DNA from 2 places in the Marinilactibacillus sp. GCM10026970 genome. Region 2 is predicted to be linked to the other one. Evidence: predicted binding sites of a transcription regulator. Region 2 holds the regulator's gene; the other holds the start of a gene.
The links. The regulator LexA, encoded in region 2, represses DNA repair genes until DNA is damaged. The targets are predictions, from matches to a motif close to CNAACANNTGTTNG.
Positions count from the first base shown of each region.

Region 1: ACFP65_RS10445 (replication-associated recombination protein A) is a predicted target of LexA. The motif match lies at 1,580-1,593, and genes of this name have one in related genera.

Region 1 is NZ_JBHSUL010000033.1:34,833-38,265, forward strand. Features, by position in the region: gene gshAB (bifunctional glutamate--cysteine ligase GshA/glutathione synthetase GshB) at 1-1,473, opposite strand, end outside; gene ACFP65_RS10445 (replication-associated recombination protein A) at 1,661-2,923, shown strand; RNA gene ssrS (6S RNA) at 3,032-3,220, shown strand; gene ACFP65_RS10455 (universal stress protein) at 3,376-3,433, shown strand, end outside.
Region 2 is NZ_JBHSUL010000034.1:70,503-73,935, reverse strand. Features, by position in the region: gene ACFP65_RS11135 (LLM class flavin-dependent oxidoreductase) at 1-809, shown strand, start outside; gene ACFP65_RS11130 (NADPH-dependent FMN reductase) at 822-1,391, shown strand; gene lexA (transcriptional repressor LexA) at 1,459-2,094, opposite strand; gene ACFP65_RS11120 (DUF896 family protein) at 2,364-2,606, shown strand; gene tkt (transketolase) at 2,725-3,433, shown strand, end outside.

The sequences.
Region 1 (3,433 bases), on a different contig from region 2:
TTCCATGATCCAATGTGAAATATAGGTATCTTTTGCCGTCATGTTTCCGTTTTTCACATACTCTTCGTGTCCTTTATGGGACAACTTCAAAAATTGGTCGACTTCATCCAAAACTTCTAATCGAATACCTTTTTGTAGTGTATCGAAAATCAATAATTGAGAAGACATTTCCATCGTTTCAAAACCGCTAAGAAGATAAGGTTTTTTATTTGCTTCTTTTTTATATCCTTGTCCAAGTACTTTTCCAACTTCAAGATACTGATCCACTGATCCTATTTGAGCGGTCAATTGGGCAGCAAGTGTTTTTTCTGGAGAGTTGAACTGTTCTATAGCCGTATCCACTACTTCATGATACACTGCATCTAAGCTGAGTTCTTCTGCCATTTGCTTCATAGTCTCTAAAAGCTCAAGACCTTCTTTATAGTATTTTGTTTGACTAAAAGGATTTTCTACAGACACTTCTTCATTCTTACGAGTTCCTTCTTGAATCTTAACTGGATCTTTGGAATCTTCCATCCAAATCATGTGCACAAAAAACAGATGAATGAACGTTGCTTGTTCTTTTGTTAATCCAAGAGCGCTATAAGGGTTGATATCAAACGGTCTGAACTCAACATACTCAATACCTGTCTCGATCATACGACCAATTTTTTTGGATTTACCTCGTAGTCTAGCCGCTCCGTAAAATTCTCGTTCTTCACTAAGAGTGCCTTTTGCGACCATATCTTCAACATCTTGCACATAGTGCTGTAATTCGTCGTATCGAACAACGATATCGTTGGTGTTGTGATAGCCATGCTGACTATTTCGGATAGAACGAATCGGATCCTTTAAAATGTATTCCTTTTTATCTATTTCAAAGAAGGACTCATGTGCGAAAGGTGCCGCACCAAATAGATAGGTCACTATCCATTGATGACTTAAGAAATTACGCGCTAACTTAAGGTGAATTTCATCCTTGACTTCTTTAGCCGATTTGTACGCTTCTTGATTTTCGAAAACAGCTTGGATAAAATCATCTGAAAATGCAAAATTATAGTGAATACCACTAATCAATTGCTTTTTCTTTCCATATTTTTTTGCAAGTTTTTCTCTGTAAGCTACTTCACTTTGATCACTAACTCTTACAATTGGAATCTGCTTTGTGTCGGGTAAAACTGCTGGCATACTAAATGGCCAAACGTATTCACTGTCACGAACGGAACGCTGGGTAACATCATTTAATGCTTTCATCCACTTGAATGCTTCATCGAGAGATGTCATTGGTGGTGTTACAACTTCCAGCTGCGCTTCGCTGAAATCAGTTTGAATATAGGGATGATACGAACGATCCCCAAAAACTGCAGGATGGTCTTCTAGCGAAAGTCGCTGCTCTTCATCCACACGAATACCTTCTTTTTCAATACCAAAAGATCCTTGCATTACACTTTTATTTAATCGATTATTGTTAATTATTCCTTTAATATCCATCATATCATGCCCTCATCTATTCCCTTTTTGGAACTAATTCACTATACATAGTATCACAAAGTAGTACGTCTAGACAGTATAAGATTGCCATAAATATGATATATTCACACAAACGGGTGTTCACTAAAGTTAGAGATTCTATTTTTCTCGTGTTATACTATCTATAATGAAATTGAAAGGAGCTGCTAGTTTGAGTCAGCCGTTAGCTTATCGTATGCGACCAACTTCTATAGATATGATTGTTGGACAAAAACATCTAGTAGGGAAAGAAAAAATTATCTGGCGTATGGTTGAAGCTAAACGCTTATCTTCTATGATTTTGTATGGACCGCCAGGAATTGGAAAAACCAGTATTGCAAGTGCCATTGCAGGATCAACTCAGTATGCTTTTAGAATGCTCAATGCAGCGACCGATTCAAAGAAAGACTTACAAATCGTTGTTGAAGAAGCAAAAATGAGTGGAACGGTTATTTTGTTATTAGATGAGGTTCATCGTTTAGACAAACCAAAACAGGATTTCCTCTTACCTCACCTTGAAAATGGTCGCATTATCTTGATTGGTGCTACAACAGAAAATCCATATATTTCTATTCACCCGGCTATTAGAAGTCGATCACAAATATTTGAATTACAGCCACTATCCGAAGAACAAATCAAATCGGCACTGAACAGAGCCTTATTTGATAAGGAAAGTGGTCTAGGCAAGCTATCGCTCGTTGTAGATGAGCAGGCTCTAACGCATTTTGCTAGAGCAACGAACGGAGACCTTAGAAGTGCCCTGAATGCTCTTGAACTGGCTGCTGAGTCAACTCCTGTAGATCATGAGGGTATTATTCGTATTACATTAGAGATAGCCGAGGAATGCTTGCAAAGAAAAGTGCTTACCCATGACAAAGACGGTGATGCACATTACGATGTTATTTCAGCTTTTCAAAAATCTATTCGAGGTAGTGATGTTCAAGCCGCCTTGCATTATATGGCACGACTGGTTGAGGCAGGAGAGCTTCAAATTATCTGTAGAAGATTAATGGTTATTGCCTACGAAGATATCGGTCTCTCCAATCCTGCTGGTGCTGCTCGAGCTGTAACAGCCGTTCAATCTGCAGAAAAATTAGGGTTCCCCGAAGCAAGAATTCCGTTAGCAAATGCAGTCATTGAATTAGCACTTTCTCCAAAGTCAAATTCCGCTATTTCTGCAATCGATCAAGCACTTGCAGACGTTAGGCAAGGAAAAAGTGGACACGTGCCTAACCACTTAAAAGATAGTCATTATAAAGGAGCAAGTGAGCTTGATCGGGGAGTCACCTATAAATATCCGCATGCTTATCCTGATTCATGGGTAGAACAGCAATATTTACCTGATTCGCTAGATGGCGCCCTTTACTATATACCCAATTCAAAAAGTAAATTTGAGGAAGCCTTATCAAAACAATATAACAAGTACAATTCTTAAACTCAATCAAACGAACAAACGGTTACAATGAATTATTTTGCTTATATTGTTTTAATCATGTAATTCAATTGATTGACAAAGTTAAGATTCGATGCTATTATAAGAGTAAGATTTCTGAGGTGTACGCGTTGTCGGCTACTGTGTTGACCGAACATATTCTTTAAAACCTGGGATTCTGAAGGAAGAATTCATGACATGCCTTATCACTTGGTAGTCAGATATTTTTCCGGTGAAGCCCACCTGCTATATTGCGGGTTCAACCAAACACGACAATCTACCGGCACCATCGGATTTCTTATACTTAGCGATTGAACCACTTTAGGGAACTAAAGTGGTTTTTTTATACCTTGGTTTTCAAAAAAAGGTTAAACTATTATCGTAATCTATATTTTTTCTTGTATAATATAAGTATACAAATACAGAAAACTTGAATACAAAGGAGAGGAATCCCTATGTTACAAGAATACAATAAAATACTCGTTGCTGTTGATGGTTCTCAAGCAGCCGAAA
Region 2 (3,433 bases):
TCAAAATATCATCAGGGTCAACAATTATCAGTACGTCTGATCCGGTTCGTGTTTTTGAAGATGCCGCAACAATCGATCTATTATCTAATGGTCGTATGGAAATCGTAGCGGGCCGTGCTTCAAGAATTGGGTTATACGAGTTGCTAGGATATGATCTTAGAGATTATGAAGCATTATTTGAAGAAAAATTCGACTTATTAGTAGGAATCAACGAAAATGAAAGGTTGAGTTGGAAAGGGGAATACCGTGCACCTTTAAATGATGCACACGTTATACCTAGACCAGATAATGACCAGAATGGCCTACCAATATGGAGAGCAGTGGGCGGCTCTTATGCTTCTGCACAAAAAGCTGGATCAATAGGTGTTCCAATGTATCAAGCTCACTTGGGCGGACCGGCATCTGAATTCAAGAAGCCGATTGATCTTTACAGAGAAACAGCTGCAGAAGCTGGTTACGATATTAAAACATTACCAGTAGCAACAGCAGGCTTCTTTTATGCTAGTACTAATAAAATGGACGCCTTTAGAGAATACTATCCCCACGTTAATGAAGGTATGAAAAAAACAAATGGACAAGGATTTCCTAAGCAGGCATTTGCTCATGGACAAGACTACAGAAGTGTCATCAATGTAGGAGACCCTGAATTGATCATTGAAAAAATTCTCTATCAGCATGAGTTATTTGGAAATCAGCGTTACGTTGCTCAACTGGATTTTGGTGGAGTTACCATGGATGATATTAAGAAAAATATTGATATCATTGGAGAGAAAATTTTACCAGCGATTAGAAAGTACACTAGAAAATAAGGAGTAGATTAGATGAATATCGTCGTATTGGCAGGTTCAAATGTAGGAGAGAAGTCTTCTATAGTGGCTGATAAAGTCATGACTGAACTTAACGTAAAGTATGGCGTAGATCATTCGTATACGCTATTAGATCTAAAAGATTATGAGATGCAATTTAGTGATGGAAGAAATTATCTTGATTATACTGGGGATAATAAATTGATCACAGAAACCATAATGGGAGCGGATATTCTTATAATTGCGACACCGATATTCCAAGCATCCATACCTGCTGCATTGAAGAATGTCTTTGATTTACTACCGCAAAGCGCTTTACAAAATAAAGTTTCGGCAATCATTGCAACAGCAGGTTCCAATAGACATTATTTAATACCTGAACAGCAGCTTAAGCCAATCCTCAGCTACATGAAATCTACTATTGTTCCAAATTATGTTTTCTTGCTAGACACAGACTATACAGCTGGAAAAATTAATAACGACGATATTCATTTCAGACTTGAAAAACTGATTGAGGATACAATTGTACTGGCTACCGCTTATAAAGGAATTTGGGAAGCTCAAGAAGAAGCATATGGATTCTAAAAAAGGCAGACATGACTATGAAATGTTTTACCTTCATAGCATGACTGCCTTTTCGTTTTAACCTATTTTAGTAGATATGTGATCTGTATAAAGAAACAACTTTACCTAAGATAGAGACATCAGATAATATAATCGGATCCATCGTATCATTTTCTGGTTGAAGGCGAATATAACCTTGTTCTTTATAAAATCTTTTACATGTTGCTTCTTCGTCATCAGTCATCGCAATGACGACGTCACCGTTCTGGGCAGATTCTTGTTTTCTGACAATCACTTGGTCACCATCAAAGATTCCAGCATTGATCATACTGTTACCACGGATCGTCAACATGAAAAGATTGCCTTTTTCAATTTCTAAATCATTAGGAATTGGGAAATAATCCGTTGCTTCTTCAACAGCTAAGATAGGTTCGCCGGCGGTAACAACACCTAATAACGGAATGTGATTTTCAAACTCATCAATTCCAATTTTGATCAAACCTTCTTTAGTGAATTCAATTGCTCTAGGTTTTGAAGGATCTCTCAAAATAAAACCATTTTTTTCTAGTCTAGCTAAATGACCATGAACAGTAGAAGTGGAAGACAATTCAGTAGCAGATCCAATTTCTCGAACAGTAGGTGGATATCCTCTTTTGTTTACTTGTTCATGAATATAACGTAAGATTTCAATTTGTTTTTCGCCTTTACGGCCTCTAGTAGTCATATTGTAACACCTCATCCCTTCAAATTATCGTTTAAATTAAGTATAATAGTAGTCTAGTGTATGATTAAGTGAATAAGAGTTCACATTGTTCGTAAACTTTAGTAAAATTATATCATATACCGAACATCTAATCAAACGAATGTTCGAAATAAGCTAGAATTTCCCTAGGAAATTAGATTCTTAAGCACATTTGTATTACAATGGTTGTTCGCAATAGGTTGCACTGAAAGAAAATCTTTAGGTTAGAAAGCCTAATAGGAGGATATAAAATGTTAGCAAAAGAGCAATTGGATAGAATTAATGAATTAGTTAGAAAACAAAGAAGTGAAGGATTAACGCCGGAAGAAGCATCTGAACAGAAAGATCTAAGAGAAAAATACATCAAAGCTTTCAGATCTGGTATGAGAAATCATATAGAGGGAATGAAGATTGTAGATCCAGAGGGTCAAGACGTTACCCCGGAGAAACTTAAAGAGATTCAAAAAGACAAAGGAATTCATAATAGAGACTAATTTCTTTTTAATTAAAGATGTACGGACAAATTTACAGATGTTCTATGAAAGCGTTGAATAAAACTTATATAAATAGTACAATGATTAGGAGCGTTACCACTTTTAGCAATAGGAAGGAATGAGTTACTTGTTTGATAAAACTGATCAAATGGCTGTAGATACAATTCGAACTCTTAGTATTGACGGCGTTCAAAAAGCAAATTCTGGACACCCCGGATTACCAATGGGGGCTGCACCAATGGCTTACACACTATGGACACGTCACTTGAATGTTAATCCAAAAAATTCGAAATGGTTCGATCGCGATCGCTTTATTTTGTCTGCTGGACACGGATCGATGTTACTTTATAGCTTACTGCACTTAGCAGGATATGATGTAACAGTTGACGATTTGAAAAATTTTCGTCAGTTAGATAGCCGTACACCAGGACACCCTGAAGTACATTATACTGATGGCGTTGAAGCAACGACTGGTCCTTTAGGACAAGGCGTAGCGAATGCAGTAGGTATGGCTATGGCAGAAGCGCACTTGGCTTCAACCTATAACCAAGGAGACCACAACATCGTTGATCACTACACATATGCACTATGTGGAGATGGGGACTTAATGGAAGGCGTATCTCAAGAAGCGGCTTCTCTTGCGGGACACCTTAAATTGGGTAAAATGATCATGCTTTATGATTCCAACGACATTTCTTTGGATGGACCTACTTCAAAAGCTTTCACTGAGAACGTTGGGAAACGTTTTGAAGCTTATGGATGGGAACATATTCTTGTTGAAGATGGTAACGATTTGGACGCTATCGATAAAGCCATTACAGCTGCAA